3 regions of the Shewanella sp. GXUN23E genome follow, and region 3 is predicted to be linked to each of the others. Evidence: predicted binding sites of a transcription regulator. Region 3 holds the regulator's gene; each other region holds the start of a gene.
The links. Region 3 encodes sigma-54, which starts transcription at its own class of promoters, with help from an activator protein. Its sites were predicted from a motif close to GTTGGCACGNNNNTNGNNT; they were not measured.
Positions count from the first base shown of each region.

Region 1: ACRRUX_RS09175 (flagellar hook-length control protein FliK) is a predicted target of sigma-54. The motif match lies at 2,568-2,586, and genes of this name have one in related genera.
Region 2: fliE (flagellar hook-basal body complex protein FliE) is a predicted target of sigma-54. The motif match lies at 2,660-2,678, and genes of this name have one in related genera.

Region 1 is NZ_JBOZWP010000008.1:17,809-23,643, reverse strand. Features, by position in the region: gene fliH (flagellar assembly protein FliH) at 1-678, shown strand, start outside; gene fliI (flagellar protein export ATPase FliI) at 647-1,987, shown strand; gene fliJ (flagellar export protein FliJ) at 2,050-2,493, shown strand; gene ACRRUX_RS09175 (flagellar hook-length control protein FliK) at 2,654-4,414, shown strand; gene fliL (flagellar basal body-associated protein FliL) at 4,492-5,007, shown strand; gene fliM (flagellar motor switch protein FliM) at 5,029-5,835, shown strand, end outside.
Region 2 is NZ_JBOZWP010000008.1:24,417-30,251, forward strand. Features, by position in the region: gene fliG (flagellar motor switch protein FliG) at 1-569, opposite strand, end outside; gene fliF (flagellar basal-body MS-ring/collar protein FliF) at 562-2,238, opposite strand; gene fliE (flagellar hook-basal body complex protein FliE) at 2,273-2,608, opposite strand; gene ACRRUX_RS09210 (sigma-54-dependent transcriptional regulator) at 2,739-4,106, opposite strand; gene ACRRUX_RS09215 (sensor histidine kinase) at 4,103-5,185, opposite strand; gene ACRRUX_RS09220 (sigma-54 dependent transcriptional regulator) at 5,277-5,835, opposite strand, start outside.
Region 3 is NZ_JBOZWP010000017.1:54,778-60,612, reverse strand. Features, by position in the region: gene mgtE (magnesium transporter) at 1-349, opposite strand, end outside; gene ACRRUX_RS14575 (HPr family phosphocarrier protein) at 490-762, opposite strand; gene rapZ (RNase adapter RapZ) at 752-1,603, opposite strand; gene ptsN (PTS IIA-like nitrogen regulatory protein PtsN) at 1,600-2,043, opposite strand; gene hpf (ribosome hibernation promoting factor) at 2,046-2,333, opposite strand; gene ACRRUX_RS14555 (RNA polymerase factor sigma-54) at 2,364-3,839, opposite strand; gene lptB (LPS export ABC transporter ATP-binding protein) at 3,975-4,706, opposite strand; gene lptA (lipopolysaccharide transport periplasmic protein LptA) at 4,703-5,263, opposite strand; gene lptC (LPS export ABC transporter periplasmic protein LptC) at 5,250-5,810, opposite strand; gene kdsC (3-deoxy-manno-octulosonate-8-phosphatase KdsC) at 5,807-5,835, opposite strand, start outside.

The sequences.
Region 1 (5,835 bases), on a different contig from region 3:
GCCGCAGGTTTTGAACAGGGACAGCAACAGGGATTTGATGCTGGCATGCAGCGCAGCAATGACGTGCTGGCGAAACTGGAGTCGGCCATGGCGCAGCTACAGGCACCCTTGGCGTTAATGGATACCGAAGTGGAGATGGAACTGCTCAGGCTGACCATGATACTGGCCAAATCGGTGGTCATGGCCGAGTTGAAAATACATCCGGAGCAGATACTGGTGGCGCTGCGTCAGGGGGTTGACGCCTTGCCCCTCAAGCAGCAACAGGTGCTCATCCGGGTGCATCCGGAAGATGCCCGTCGGATCGGTGAGGCATACAGCCACAGTCAACTGGAGCGTCAGGGCTGGGATATCGAGCAGGACCCATCGATGCATGAGGGAGACTGTATTGTCAGCACCCAACGTTCGTCGGTGGATCTGCGATTGGCAGAACGTCTGGAGCAGGTACTATTGGCGCCGCAAAGTGAACTGGAGGAGCTACAGCGTGAATATCAGTCAAAGACTGATGCGATTGCGGCTCAGCACGATCTGACTGACAACCGGAAGCTAGTGTCAGCATCTGAAGAGCTGCCTGCCAGCGATACCGAGAATCCCGCAAACGAGCCTGCCGACGCAGATTCAGCCAATCCGGATGAACCGAAAAATGACGATGGACAGGCGCAAGAGCCAATTACTCAATAGGCTGCGTGAGCACACGCAGCAGCAACCGCCTTTCAGGCCGGTGGCCAGTGGCCAGTTGGTGCGGGTGGTTGGACTGACTCTGGAAGCCTGCGGTTGCCGGGCGCCGGTTGGCAGCCTGTGTGCCATCGAAACCATGAGAGGCGAGATGGTTGCTGAAGTGGTGGGCTTTGATGACGAGCTTTTGTATCTCATGCCGGTGGATGAATTGCAGGGCGTGCTGCCCGGCGCGAAGGTGACGCCATTGGGAGAGCAAAGCCGTCTGCCAGTAGGGATGAGCTTACTTGGCAGGGTCCTGGATGGCAGCGGTCAACCTCTCGATGGAAAAGGCCCGTTGAAAACTTCCGAACTGGCTCCGGCTCACAATCAGCCAATCAACCCCCTCGCCCGAACCGCCATTTCACAACCTCTGGATGTCGGCGTGCGGGCGATCAACGCCATGCTGACTGTGGGGCAGGGACAGCGTATGGGGTTATTTGCCGGCTCCGGTGTGGGAAAAAGTGTGCTGCTGGGGATGATGACCCGTGGCACAGCGGCGGATATTGTCGTGGTTGGACTGGTGGGTGAACGTGGGCGGGAAGTAAAGGAATTTATTGAGGAAATCCTCGGTGAGCAGGGGCGTGAACGGGCGGTTGTGGTTGCGGCTCCGGCCGATACCTCACCATTAATGCGACTCAGAGCCTGTGAAACCGCCACCCGCATCGCCGAATATTTCCGTCATATGGGCTACAACGTGCTGCTGCTGATGGACAGTCTCACCCGTTACGCTCAGGCTCAGCGGGAAGTGGCCTTGGCGGTGGGAGAGCCTCCGGCGACCAAAGGCTATCCGCCATCTGTGTTCGCGCGTTTGCCGCGGCTGGTGGAACGCGCCGGTAATGGTGCGCAAGGAGAAGGTTCCATCACGGCGTTTTACACTGTACTGACCGAAGGGGATGATCTGCAGGATCCCATTGCCGACGCAGCCAGGGCGATCCTTGATGGACATATAGTGCTGTCCCGCACGCTGGCGGATGCCGGCCATTATCCGGCGATTGATATTGAGGCATCCATCAGCCGGGTGGCACCGATGGTGGTGTCAGGTGAGCACATGGATGCCATGCGCCGGGTGAAACAGACTTATTCCCTGTACCAGCAAAACCGCGATCTCATCTCTATCGGGGCATACAGCCAGGGGGCAGATCCCAGAATTGACAATGCTATTCGGCTGCAACCGGCCATGAATGCTTTTTTGCGCCAGGGCATGAAGGAGTCTGTATCACTGGAGCGCAGTCAACTGATGTTGACCCAGCTTGCAGCCCAGTGTCATGGGTAATGGACGGTGAATGTGGAACTGCTAAGGTCGATATTTTATGGCTCAAATAACAGGTGGCTGGAATGAGTAAAGATCCGCTGCTGACGGTATTGTCGCTGGCGCAGGAATCCGAGGAGCAGGCGGGATTACAGCTCAGAGCCGCCCAGAGTGAACTGCAAAAACGGGAAGCCCAGTTACAGGCACTGAATCAATATCGCCTTGACTATATGCAACAGCTCAAAGACAAGTCCGGTGGTCGGATCAGTGTCACCTTCTACCAGCAATTTCATAAATTTATCAAACAGATTGATGATGCTATCGGTCAGCAAATCAAAGCGGTATCACAATCCCGGGAAATGCGGGCTCATCGTCAGCAGCATTGGCTGGAGCAACAGCGTAAACGTAAAGCGGTTGAGCAGCTGCTGGATAAAAAAGCCCGTGCCGCAGAATTGAAACAGGCACGAATTGAGCAAAAACTCACCGACGAGTTTGCCATGCAGCAATGTTACCGTCGGCAAGCGAGGTAATCTGCGCCACGGCCTTCGCTGTTTCTGTACTGTCCATTTTCCTTCAATCTCAATGTTGTCAGGTTGAACCAATACTTGGCACAGCATTTGCTGAATTAATCCTGTCTATGATGACTGCCAGCGGAATGACGTTCGTTTGGCAGATTTGACGGAGGTCAACATGCAGCAACTCAGTTCAGTCCTTCTCGGTGCGCCAGTCAGCACTCAAAACCCCGGCCAGGAAGTCAGGGGGGAAGAGGGCTTTGCCGATCTGCTATCCCGCGCGCAGAACCAATTGCAGGGAAATGGCAGTGACAAACTGGCGGACAAGCCAGCGGAGCGCAGTGTGGCTGGCACGTCTGCAGAGGGGGAGTCGCATCAGCAGCCTGGATCAACGGCAAACACCAATGAGTCCAGTGTCGCCGCGAGTTCCGGAGTAACGGTTCCGGGGAAAGGCGAATCAAAGGCGACAGATGAGGCTGACTTGGCGTCTGAGCAGACTTCTGAGTTGGACACTGAGCCCAAGTCATCGGCGCTGGCCGAGGACGAGGAGCCTGCTGACTCTGTCAATATGCTGCCTTCTGTTATTTCCCTGGATACCACTAACGAGCCGGATAATCTCGCTCTTGGTTTGCTGTTTTCGCAAATTCAGTTGGCCAGACAGTGGGCGGATAAAGGAGATGGCGCAGATTTGCCGCCTGAAGGGGAAATATTTGCCGCTTTTGACAGTCAGGGGAATGCCTTCTCCACCGTTAACATGTGGTTTTCTGCTGGCGGGCCGGTATCTTCAGAAGATACCGGGGATAGTTCACCGGCGCTGAATGATGATTTGGCGTCACTGCTGGCTCAGCTCAAGGATATGCCGGACGCCGGGAAGCTGACCGGTATGCTGGAGCAGTTCGGTGACACCAAAATGCCGCTGGCTGATATTCAGGCGCTGCTCAGTCAGCTGACCAATGCTGATGGTCAACCGGATCTGCAAAAATCCGCTGAGCTTTTGGGTATTGGGGCGCTTCCTCTGAGTGATGAACAGCAAAAGGCGCTTGGCAATTTGGTTGGTCAACTTACCGCGCTGGTACAGCTGGCCCGGCTGGAAGGACAGGTAGCCGGGGCCTCGCCCGTCAGTGAGGCCCCCGGTTTGACGACAAGCCTGGAGGTAGCCAGGCTGGATAGTGCCGCTCAACCCACGATGCCTGCAGTTGCCGTCAGTGGTTCTCAGCCAACAACGGACGTTCCCCGGATTTTATCCGCGGGCAGCAACCAGGCGCTGCAGCAGTCAGCGTTGCCAGAGGGGATTGTTGCATTGACCGCGGAAACTGACGCCCAGAGTGAACAGGTGAGTTTATCGCAGGCGGCAAAAATGTTGCAGCAAGCAGAATTAACTGTGCAGAGCAGCACAGATGTTATCGATGAACGTGTGACGCAACTGACGCACAATCAGAGTGTTCAAACACCAATTCATCGAAGTGAAGTTCCCCAGTTTCAACTATCTGTTCGTCAGGAAGTCGACGGCCAGTTCCAGCAGCAACAACTGATCCAGAAATTTGCACCGTTAATGCAGCAACAGCTGGTTCATATGGTCAGCAAAGGCATCGGTCAGGCAGAGATCCGCCTGGATCCGCCGGAGCTGGGTCAGATGCTGGTACGCATTCAGGTCAATGGCGATCAGACTCAGGTGCAGTTTCACGCCATGCAGCAGCAAACCCGGGATATGCTCGAGCAGACCCTGCCAAGGTTGCGGGAAATGTTGCAGTCTCAGGGGATGGAACTGGCCGATGGTCAGGTTTCTCAACAGCAGAGTTCCGGTGGTGGCCAGACTGATGGTGAGGGTAGCGGTCATCACGGGGTGGGGCGTGAAGTGGATGAAATTGCAGCAGACGCTCCAGCATCAGTAACAAATCAGCGACGCAGTGGTGGTTCAGCTATAGATTATTACGCCTGAGTGGGTAACCTATAATGAAAGTTATGAAATATAAGTAATGATATTTCAGCGACTTTAAATAACACAAGGACACAAATATGGCTGAAGAACTGGAGCTGGAAGAAACGGCAAAACCCAAGGGTAAAGGCAAGCTGTTTTTGATTATTGGTGTTGTTGTCGTGTTACTGGCCGGCGGTGGGGCTGCCTTTTTTATGATGGGCGGTGAAGAGCCTGTTGCAGAAGATGCACAGGCTGCAGCACAGCCGGCAGCAGAGGCAGAAGAAAGCAATTCAGGCGAAGCGCGTTACGTCGGCATGCCCAGACCATTCCTGTTCAACCTGGCGGGGGCTCAAAAGAGCCGGCTGGTGGAAATCAAAGTACAACTGATGGTCCGGGGTGATGATAACGAAACGCTGGCGAAGAAACATATTCCTTTAATTGAGGATTCGTTGCTGTCCACTTTCAGCACCGCAGATGTAGAGAAGTTAAAAACTCAGGTTGGCAAGGACGATCTGAGGCAAAAAGCCCTGTTGAACGTACAGAATACCCTTAACCCGATCGCCGGTAAGAAGGTGGTAGAAAAAGTACTGTTCACCGGGTTTGTCATGCAGTAATCAGTCACCAGAGGCATAAGTGTGAGCGATTTATTAAGCCAAGACGAAATTGACGCGCTGCTTCACGGAGTAGATGACGTCGAGGAAGATTCACCGGATGACGGCGCGGGTCGTCCCGCGCAATCCTTTGACTTTTCCTCCCAGGACCGAATCGTCCGGGGCCGGATGCCGACGCTGGAGCTGGTGAATGAGCGATTTGCCAGACATTTGCGCATCAGTATGTTCAACATGATGCGCCGGGCGGCAGAGGTTTCCATCAACGGCGTGCAGATGCTCAAGTTTGGCGAATATGTTCATACGCTGTTTGTGCCGACCAGTTTGAATATGGTGCGCTTCAGTCCGCTTAAAGGGACGGCGCTTATTACCATGGAAGCCAGGCTGGTATTTATTCTGGTGGACAACTTCTTCGGTGGTGACGGCCGTTTTCACGCCAAGATTGAGGGGCGGGAATTTACCCCCACTGAGCGGCGGATTGTGCAGTTGCTGCTGAAAATTATCTTTGAAGATTATAAAGATGCCTGGGCGCCAGTGATGGATACCGAGTTTGAATATCTGGACTCGGAAGTGAACCCGGCGATGGCTAACATTGTCAGTCCCACTGAGGTGGTGGTGATCAGTTCGTTCCATATTGAGGTGGACGGTGGTGGCGGCGATTTCCACATCACCATGCCTTATTCCATGATCGAACCTATTCGTGAGCTGCTCGATGCCGGTGTGCAGAGTGACACCCAGGATACCGATATTCGCTGGTCCAAAGCGCTGCGGGAAGAGATCATGGATGTCGAAGTCGGGGTCGAGGCCAAGATAGTGCAAAAGACCATTACTCTC
Region 2 (5,835 bases), on a different contig from region 3:
TCGTTCAGTTCCTGCAATGCCGCGGGCTGAACCTCTTCAAGATTGGCAATTCGCATCAGCAGATCCAGCCGAGTGTTTTCTGGAAACTGGGAGAAAATCTCGGCGGCCTGATCAGGCTCCAGATACGACAATACGATGGTCTGGATCTGCGGGTGTTCATTGGCGATGATGGTTGCCACCTGACGGGGATCCATCCATTTCAGCGACTCCAGGCCCTTGGCACCGCTGCCCATCACAATCTGGTCGATCAGATTGCCGGCTTTGTCTTCACCCAGTGCCGCAGTCAGCGCCTTGCGCACGAACTCTTCACTGTTGAAGCCGATGGCGGAGTATTTCTGAATATCATCCAGAAACAGCCGGTGCACTGCGATGACCTTTTCATGGCCAAAATCCCGCATCGCCGCCATGGCTTTACCCACCACCTGCACCTCTTTGGGTTCAAGGTGTTTCATGATGGAAGCCGCGTCAGATTCACTCAGACTGAGCAACAGAATCGCGGTTTTCTCAATACCACTGAGATCATCAATGTTAAAGCCGCTTTCACCCTTTTCTTTCACTTTATCATTCATTCTTCTGCAACCAGTTCTTGACTACCTGGGTGGACAGCTCAGGTTCATTCGCCACCAGAGCGCGAATGGCCTTGATCATATCGTCATCTTTGTGAAGGTTCGGAATCGTAATGGAACCATCATCTGCATAGGAATATTCCGAATCCGATGGCTTCAGCATGCCCAGCGTATCAGCGGCATACTGATCTTCGATCTCCGCCAATTCATTACCGAATCCCGGCTCATCAGGCACCTTGTCTGCATCCGGATAGATAAGGCGCTTGAGCATGGGCCGCACAACCGCGAGGATAAGCACCAGGATCACCAGAGCGCCCAACACCAGCTTAACGGCGCGCCAGAACCATGGCTGCTCCCACATTTCCGGTGCAGGACCGGACTCAACCAATTGATCCATAAAGGGCACTGTCACCACTTCGATAGCATCACCCCGCTGGGTACTGAAACCAATGGCACCTTCAATAAGACGGCGAATATTGGCCAGCTCCTCCTCTGTACGGGGCACCCGGCTGACCTCACCGCTTTCAGATACTGCGCCGGGCTTGAAGTCGACCGCCACAGAGACGCTTACCCGACGTACATTGCCTATTTGCTGGCGGGTATGGCTGATCACCGTATCGAGCTCAAAATTGCGGGTCGCTTCTTTATGGCTGGCACCTGAGCTGTCACTGCTGCTCTGTCCCGGCGTCACGGTCTGCGGAATATTCGACTCCATCGGCGGCTGATTGGTCAGGGCACCTGGAATGCCTCCGACGGCCTTGCCATTGGAGTTATTTTCCACTGTCATTTCGCTGCGCAGTGCCGGCAAATCCGGGTTAAAACGTTGAGCCGTTTCCTCCACTGCGGTGAAATCGAGATTAACATCGACCTGAGAGGTAAAGTTTTCCGGCCCGAGAATAGGAATAAGAATAGACTCGACTTTGGCGCGATACTCAGCTTCTTTCTGCTGCACCAGCTCCAGCTCTCTGCGGGCTCTGGCGGACACGCCACTTTGACTGCCTGAATTCAGCAAACGTCCGTTGGCATCGGTCACTGTCACCCGGGTGGGATCAAGCCCCTCCACCGCAGAGGCCACTATATCCACCACCGCGTCCACTTCTCCCTGTTCCAGACCGGCACGGCGGGTAGTCAGAACCACGGTTGCACTGGGCTGACTGCGATGACGGGCGAACACGTTTTCCTTGGGCAGTGCCAGGATCACCTTGGCGCGATTGATACTGTTGAGCTGTTCAATGGCGCGGGCAAGATTCTGCTCCTGACTGGCTTTCAGGCGTGCACGCTCCATTCGCTGACTGACACCGAATCCTGAATCCTTGCTCAGGTAATCCTGATCGCTGGATATGGCATCGACCCCTTCACGGGACAGCAGCATCTTCACATCCTGATACTGTTCCTCCGGAACCTTGATGACGTCCACATCAATTTCATAGGGAATTCTGGCTTTGTCCAGCGCATCGAGCACCTCAACCATCTGCTGAGTGCTCATTTTCCCGAGTGGCCGGTAGTCGGGCTCCTGCGCCCAAAACATAATAAATACCGCCACCGCCAGACAAATCGCCAGCGCCAGGATCATGGTTATCTGCTTGAGCACATCCACGCCGCCCATCGATGCCATAACACCTGACTTGTTTTCCTGAATAGCGTCGCCATCTGCGCCGCCTGATACCACCATGTCAGTACTCACGGTTCACTCCATAATGCCGGGATTAAACCGGCATACTCATGATTTCTTTATAGGCTTCAACGAACTTGTTGCGGACCTGAATCGTCGCCTCAAAAGCCACGCTGGCCTTTTCACGGGCGATTACCGTGTCTGACAATGTCACCCGCGAGTCTCCCATTTCAAGCCGGGTTGCCAGCTGCGATGCATTGGACTGCAGGTCGGTCACTGTGCCCAGCGCCTGAGATAACAGTTCGCTGAACTCGACTCCGCTGGTGTTGTTGATCTGCTGGCTGATTTGGGGTTCAAGCCCCTGAGATGGCGCAATTTCACCCTTAAGGCGCTGCATTTCCATCATGAGTGAAGTATTTCCAATCTGCATCCCGGACTCCTAGCGTCGATTTGTTGACGAGTCGTTTCCATTATCCGGTCGATGCAATTAGTTTGCCAAAGTGAAAAAGCAGACCCAAAGGTCTGCTTTTCTCAGTATCAAGTCCCGATCTCAAGGGCTATCAAGCGGGCAGTTCAATCCCCATATCGCGCATTCTGGCCATTTTATATCTCAGCGTTCTGGCGCTGATCCCAAGTTTCTCGGCCACCTGTTTGCGACTGCCATTACACTGTGCCAGAGTTTCCAGAATGATCACATGCTCCTGTGCCTGCAATTCGCTGCCCAGAGTTTCCGCCGCGCCGTCTCCAACGCCGGATACAGGGGCGGGGCGGGAATCGCTGACAGGCAACGCCAACGGCACATCCTGTAAATCCAGAATAATATCGTCAGCCCGAACCTGCCCACCCTGTGCCAGAATCAATGCCCTTTGCATCACATTGTCCAACTCACGCACATTGCCAGGCCAACTGTGCGCCAGTAACTTGTGTCTGGCGCTGTCTTCCAGCACAGGCACCTGTACAATCCCCTGCTGATTGCTGTGTTTACTCAGCAAATATGCCGCCAGCGGTAATATATCTTTTGGTCGCTGATACAAGGCTGGCCAGGCCAATGGAAAGACATTGATACGGTAGTAGAGATCCTCGCGAAATCCACCGTCCGCAGCCATTTGCTTGAGATCCCGGTTGGAGGTCGCCAATACCCGCACATCCAGCTTTATGGTCTTGCGTCCGCCCAGACGCTCAACTTCACGCTCCTGCAGAACCCGCAACAACTTGGCCTGCAATCCCAAATCCATCTCAGAGATTTCATCCAGCAACAAAGTGCCGCCCTGCGCCTGTTCAAACTTGCCCGGACAGGCCTGATAAGCGCCGGTGAAGGCGCCCTTCTCATAACCGAACAGGGTCGCTTCCAGCATATTTTCAGGAATAGCCGCGCAGTTAATCGCCACAAAAGGGGCCCCGCTCCGCCCGGAGTGACGATGTATATACTGGGCCAACACTTCCTTACCGCTGCCGCTGGGACCGGTGATCATCACCGAGGCATCCGACGCAGCAACCCGCTGCGCCAGAGCCAGTAGTGCCAGACTTTTATCATCGGCCACGACAGGATCTTTATTGTCACTGTGACTGGGCAGATAGCGGCTGACCTGGTTGAGCAATACCTCCGGTGCAAAAGGCTTGGCCAGATAGTCCACCGCCCCGAGTTTGATGGCATTGACCGCATTGTGTACCGTGGCATAAGCCGTCATCAGTAATACCGGGATTTTCGGAAAATGCTGCTGCAAGTAGTTGAGCAGCGCCATCCCATCCACCCCCGGCATCTGTACGTCGGTAATGACCATATCTACTTTGTGGCTCTTGAGCGCCACAATGGCGTCCTCGCCATTGCCACAGGTAACACATTCGTATTGAGCCAGCAGCAGAGTGTCCTGCAGCGCCTCCCGCAGGGAGTGATCGTCCTCGACCAACAAAATTCGTGCTTCCATCAGACTGCCTCCCGGCTCTGGTGAATCTCATGTGTGCCCCGGTGAACCGGCAGCATAACCGTCGCTGTGCATCCCAGTCCCGGTTGACAGCTGAGTTGCAGTGAACCGCCATGGTTACGCACCACAGACTGAACGACCGCCAACCCCAAGCCGGTACCCTGTGCCTTGGTGGTAAAGAAAGGCTCCAACACCTGCTGTTGCAACTCAGCATCCAGCCCCTTGCCATTGTCCATGACCTGAAGCAGCAACTGTCCCTGTAACTCCTGAGTCTGCAGGGTCACCTCGGTCGCGCCGGCTTCCAGACTATTCATCACCAGATTGCCAATGGCACTGGCCAGTGCGTTGGCATTGCCCAGCAACGTTGCGCTGGTATGCTCATGACGGATGATCCGGGCCTTCTGACGCTGCACTATAGGTTCACAGCTGGCCACTACCGCATCCAGTACACAGCTCATACTCAGGCTTTCTGCCATCCCCTCCTGCCGCCCTTTGGCCATCAGCAGCATGTCATTGACCTGATGTTCCAGATCATTGAGCCTGTCGAGCAATTTTTGCTGAAACTTTTGGCGGGAATCGGCATGCAATGAAGGACTGCCGAGATTGGCGGCATACAGCAGCGCAGCTGACAGCGGGGTACGAATTTGATGAGCCAAACTAGCGACCATCTTACCCAGCGCAGACAGGCGCTGCAGGTGGGACAGGTTCTTTTGCAGCAAGCGGGTTTCGGTCAGATCAGTCAATACAATTAACTGGCCTGGTTCCGGGTCAAGAGGTGTCATGGCCAGTTTGACCCGCCGACCATTACGCAGGGACACTTCATGACCATCGTCCTCTCTAGGCGCGAATGAGCGATTGATGATACTCAGCCAGCGCTCACCCTCCAGTGGCTCGCCAAGCAGCTCTTTTGCGACAGGATTTGCCTCAGACACCACCCCGTCGCCATTGAGCAATATCACCCCGGATGGCATCGCCTGCAGGATATGCTCCAGCCGGGACGACATATTGGCCGCCTCCTGCATAGGAACCCATTGTGTGCCGGTATGCTCAAGGGTGGTAAAAGCCGCCAAAGAGTTTGCTGACATAAAAAACCCCGTCAAAAAAACGTTTCTGACGGGGTCTATGCATTCACTATGCCAATAAAATCAGCAAGCTATTCTATTGTTTAGTAAAGATTTATTCTTTACCCATGCCATATTTGCGCATTTTTTCAACCAGTGTAGTACGGCGGATGCCCAGCATTTCGGCAGCTCTGGCAACCACATTGTCCTGCTGCTCCAGCGCTTGACGGATCATGTCAATTTCCAGCTCAGCCAACAAATCCTTGAGGTTAACCCCTTCGGGCGGCAATTCGCTGGGGAATCTGGCGTCAGGAATTTCCACCGGTTCTTCATCATTGAAAATAGAGGCCAGCGCATCGCGCTCCATCTGTGCTTCGCTGACTTCGACACAGTATTCCGGAACATCGATATGACGATATTTGATTGGCAGATCGTTGACATCCACCAACCCACCCGGATACAGAATGGTCAAACGCTCAACCAGATTGGACAGTTCACGCACGTTGCCGGTCCAGCCATGTTCTTTAAGCGAATCTATGGCCCGCTGGGTAAAACGCACCTTGCCACGACCTTCGTTATAAACCCGGCTGACCAGCTCCTGCAGCAACAGCGGAATATCTTCAGCCCGCTCACTCAGCGAGGGCATTTCCACCGGGAAGACGTTGAGGCGATAG
Region 3 (5,835 bases):
CCTGACGGAACATGGCATCGGGCAGGCTGCGCAGAATGTAAGCCAGATCATCGGTATCCATGCCAGCGGTGGCTTTGGCCAGTCGCTCTGGGGTCATGGAGCGGATCAGGTGGTCCTTCATGTCCTCGGGCAGTTCCTCGAGGATTTCACCGGTTTGCTCCTGATCGATAAGTTGCCAGAGGATCTGACGGGTTTGCGGCGGGGATGACTCCAGCATCAGCGCGATATCCGAGGCTGCCATGTCATGCAGCATATTGCGTACATGCACAAACATGCCACTGCCCAGCGCTTTGTTCAGCTGGGTAAGACGTTGTTCGGTCAGATCGTTATCCAGAACTTCGATCGGCATGAATTCCCCCCTGCTACCGATTTTTCTTGATAGAGATTAGTCAGGTAAAACTGATGTCTGCCGCAGGCAGGGTGCCGCAATGGCACAGTGCAGACAGGCGCATATGATAGCCCAGCTATCGGAATTATACAGATTTTTTGCTACTGGCCTTCGTCAAAACGGGCATTGATCAGGGCGCAGATGGCATCCATGGCAGCTTGCGCGTCTTGCCCTTCGGCGGTCAGTGAGATGGTTTTACCCTGACCGGATGCCAGCATCAGCAGACCCAGTACACTGGCGGCACTGGCGGTCTTCTCACCGTTGGATAAGGTCACTTCAGCGTCAAACTGGCCCGCCAGTACCGCCAGCTTGGTGGCGGCTCTGGCGTGCAGACCCAGTTGATTGCAGATGGTTACCTGGCGCTCAAGTTTCATGTTTGCTCAGCTCACGATGCCGAACTTTGACCGTATGCTGGCCCTGGGCGATACGCTTGGCCAGCTGCTCGGCGATAAATACCGATCTGTGCTGACCGCCGGTACAGCCGATGGCGATGGTCAGATAACTGCGGTTATTGCGTTCAAGATGAGGCAGCCAGGTTTCCAGCAGATTTTCAATCTGCCAGATGAATTTATTGACCAGCGTCTGGCGGTTCAAGAAGTCCTGTACCGGTTGATCCAGTCCGGTCAGCGGTCGCAGCTCCGGCTCCCAGTGGGGATTGGGTAAAAAGCGCACGTCGAACATGAAGTCTGCTTCGGCAGGCATGCCATGTTTGAAGCCAAAGGATTCAAAGGTAATAACCAGCTCTTTTTCAACGTGTCCCATCAGAATTTGCCGGACCTGATCGCTCAGTTCGTAAACATTCAGATGTGAGGTGTCAATGAAATGGTCCATCATCTTGGACAGCGGGGCCAGCAGCTGGCCTTCCAGTTTGATGGCTTCCTGCAGAGAGCTTTGGTTGCGTGATAAAGGGTGCAGGCGTCGGGTTTCGCTGTAGCGTTTCAGCAGGATATCATCACCTGAATACAGGAAAAAACTGGTGATCTCAGTATTGCTCAGTGACTTGAGTTGTTGCTCCAGCACCTTATCCTGATTTTTCAGATTGCGCACATCCACACTGATGGCGACCTGTTCAGTGGTGCTTTTGAGTTGCTCCATCAAGCTGCCAATCAGCGACAGCGGCAAATTATCCACACAGTAGTAGCCCAGATCTTCCAGCGCTCTTAAGGCAACAGATTTTCCTGAGCCACTGCGGCCCGATACGATAACCAATTTCATGCGGTAATAACCCGGAACAGTTCTGCGTCATCCTGCGCTTTGCGCAGTTGCTTAACCACTTGTTTGTCGCTGAGCTTTTCAGCCATTGCAGCGAGTGTTGCCAGATGAGTCTGACATTGCTCGGCTGGAACCAGCAGGGCAAAAAGAATATCGACCGGTTGATTGTCGATGGCATCGAAGGGAACGGGTTCGGTGCATTTCACCAGGACGGCGATGGGATGATCAATAGTCGTCAGTTTGCCGTGAGGAATAGCAATACCGTTTCCGATTCCTGTGCTGCCAACTTTCTCCCGGGCAAGCAGACTTTCGAATACTTCCTGGGAGGAAAGGGTGGGGTACTGAGCCGCGATAAGATCGCTTACCAGCTCAAGTACTTTTTTCTTACTGCCCGGAGTGGCACAGGAGGCACACTCCGGCTGCAGGATGGTACGAAGTTCCATCGTTAGTGTTTTGTCAGTTTCTCTTTGTGTTTAATCACCTGACGATCAAGTTTGTCGATCAGGGCGTCTATTGCGGCATACATATCTTCATGTTCTGAAGTTGCGAAAATTTCGCCGCCGTTTATATGCAGTTTTGCTTCTGCAATTTGCTGAAGTTTCTCAACATTCAATACAACGTGCACATTATTGATCTGTTCAAAATGGCGTTCAAGCTTGGTGAATTTGCTTTCCACATATTCCCGCAGAGAGTCTGTAATCTCGATATGGTGTCCAGTCAGGTTGATTTGCATAGATAGCTACCTCCTTTATTCCGGGTAGGGTTATAAACTCTTACGCTGGTTGGAAGGCGGAATCAGCATCGCTTCTCGGTATTTGGCGATAGTCCGTCTGGCAACATTTATTCCCTGTTCTGCCAGAAGTTCTGCCATCTTGCTGTCGCTTAATGGTTTCTTCTGGTTTTCGGCTGCCACTAGCTTTTTGATAAAAGCACGAATGGCAGTGGACGAGCATTCTCCACCATCTTCAGTTCCAACATGGCTGGAGAAGAAATACTTTAATTCGAAAATCCCTCTTGGGGTATGCATATATTTTTGCGTGGTCACCCTGGAAATGGTGGACTCATGCATTTCAACCGCTTCGGCAATATCGTTGAGTACCATAGGTTTCATGGCCTCTTCGCCGAACTCAAAAAATCCCTGTTGAAACTGCACGATACAATTGGCCACTTTCAGCAGTGTATCGTTACGGCTCTCCAGACTTTTAATAAACCACTTGGCTTCCTGCAAATGGCCGCGAATGAACTGGCTGTCAGCCTGGCTGCGCGTGCTGCGGGCCATGGCTGCATAATGCTGGTTGACATTCAGTTTGGGCATGCAATCGGGGTTGAGCTCCACTACCCAGCGGCCATGCTTCTTGGATACGGATACATCTGGGATTACATACTCATCGTTATCCCGGCTGATGAGCAGACCTGGCCGTGGATTCAGGGTCTGGATGAGGTTAATGGCCTCACGCAGATCATCTTCCTTAAGGCGGGTCTTGCGCATCAGAGTGCGGAAATCGCGGTTGGCAATCAGCTCCAGATGCTCACGGATAAGTAAGCGGGCATGCTCAATGTGGGGAGTCTCTGCCGCAAACTGATTGAGCTGGATCAGCAGACACTCGCTCAAATCCCTGGCAGCCACGCCCACAGGATCGAAGTGCTGGATACGCTTGAGTACCGCTTCAACTTCATCGAGTTCAGTGTCCTCATCTCCCAAGGCTTCGAGGATCTCCTGCGTGCTTTGAGTCAGGTACCCTCGGTCATCGATCGCCTCAATAATGGCGGTGGCGATGGCGTAATCGTTCTCGGAAAAGGGCGTCAGGTTTTTCTGCCATTCCAGATGTTCATACAGACCTTCACTGGTTTCCCCCTGAAATGGCATATCATCATCACGCACTGCGGGGCCGGCAGCGACTGGAGCGGCAGTGAAGACTTCATCCCAGGTGGTGTCCATGGGCAGCTCGTCCGGCATGGCTTCCTGGGTGATGGCGTCTGATGTTTCGACACTTGAGCTGTGCTGCATCGGCTCTGAATCGTCAGGCTCATCAAATTCCGCTGAGTTGTCACCCTCGTTGTCATTCAGCTCTGAGTCATATTGTTCTTCATCCATCTCCAGCAAAGGATTGGATTCCAGCGCCTGTTGGATTTCCTGCTGGAGTTCCAGAGAAGACAATTGCAACAGGCGGATGGCCTGCTGCAGTTGAGGCGTCATGGTTAACTGCTGACCCAGTTTAAGCTGGAGAGACGCTTTCATCTTTACCGCAAATCCCTGTATAGAGTGGTTTTAATAGAAATTCTCGAGAACCGGTATGTCCATCGGTCTGAGGAAAGTGCGTATCCTTGCTGTCCCGGCATGGCTGCTGCACTGGCGCCGGGACACATGAATTAACTATAGCCTGAATTGTTCACCCAAGTACACAGCGCGCACCTGCTGGTTATCAAGGATTTCCGCCGGTGTGCCTTCGGCAATCAGATTGCCGTGGCTGACGATATAAGCGTGTTCGCAAACATCCAGGGTTTCCCGCACGTTATGGTCGGTGATCAGTACCCCCAGACCACGGCTCTTGAGCTGTTCGATGATCTTCTTGATGTCGATAACCGAGATCGGATCAACCCCGGCGAATGGTTCATCCAGCAGAATGAACTTGGGATTGGCTGCCAGCGCCCTGGCAATTTCCACCCGCCGGCGTTCACCGCCTGACAGGGCCATCCCCATGGAATCGCGGATATGGGTGATGTTGAACTCTTCCAGCAGATGTTCCAGTTGTTCTTCCCGTTGCTCATTGGTCAGTGCCTTGCGGGTTTGCAGGACTGCCATGATATTGTCGCGGACGGACAACTTACGGAAGATACTGGCTTCCTGAGGCAGGTAGCCGATACCCTTGCGGGCGCGCATATGCATGGGATCCAGCGTCAGGTCTTCATCATTGATGTAGATAGCACCCTTGTCGCTTTTGACCAAGCCAACCACCATATAAAATGTGGTGGTCTTGCCGGCACCGTTGGGGCCGAGCAGACCGACGATCTGACCGGTTTTCACTTCCAGGCTGACGTCCTTGACGACCTGACGATTCTTGTAGCTTTTGGCAAGATGCTCTGCTTTCAGCGTCAGTTCACTCATGAATCCGGCTGCCCCTGCTTTTTGTCTTTGCTGGAAGGTTTGTTGTCGTCCAGAGGCTTGATGTCATTCTGGAAGTTTTCAGGCTTGATGACAGTGTGCACCCGATCGTCAGGATTCTGATTACCCTGTGCGGTCATCTGTTGCAATTCAATGTCGTAGACGATTTTGGGCGCACTGACTTTGCTGCCATCCTGCTCGATTTCAGCATCGCCCATCAGGGTCAGTACCCGCTTGCTGATGTTGTAGCGGATCTCATTGGCACTGGCAGTGGCAGGACGATGATTGTCCAGCATCTGGGTGTAGGTAGCCGGTTTGCCGGTGGCGATAAGAATGGTTTCTCCATCCCCCTGGCTGGCGCTGAGCTCATCGGCCTGAATTTTGATACTGCCCTGGGTGACTGTCACCGGGCCTGAGTACACCACCCGTTTGTTCTTGATATCGGCAAACTGGCTGGGTGCCTTGATGTGCACTTCCTTGGTGAGATCGTCCGTAGCCGCCAGTGCGCCCCAACTCAGGGTGCACAGGAGTGCCGCAAAAAATGTCTTAGTTTGGTTCATAGATTCCTGTTACCTGATTCAGCAGCTTAACTGTCTGCGCATTCAGATCGGCATAAAGCCCTGTACCTTCTACTTTAAAATTGCTGCCATCTACCTGGATTACGCGATCAGAGCGCATGATCATGGTATCCAGATCCAGCTGCAGGTAGCTGGTTTTCAGCTGTTGCAAGGGTTCATTGGGCGTAATGGCGTCGATGATAACATTATTCTCAAGCGTGACTATGTTGTCGTCTTTGTCGAGCGTGCCCTCAGCGGCAGATATCCGCCAGTGCGCCTGACCATTATCCGGGTAAAGCAGATAGACAGGCTGGGAAAAACGGGTCAGATTGCTGGCTTCGAAATGTTCCATATGTACAGCTGTCACCCGGCTTTCAACTTCGCCCAGGTCATTGAAACTGACGCTGGAGAGATCGTCGGCGACGAAATCAGGCTGAACCACATTGGAAGCGGCATTGGACTGCTGCTCATTCTTTTTCATCTGCACCTGCCAGTAAAGCCCCAGTGCAATTGAGAAGAACAGCACAATCGCCAGCGTAATCCGATTCATATACTCATCCCATGGGCAGCGTCGA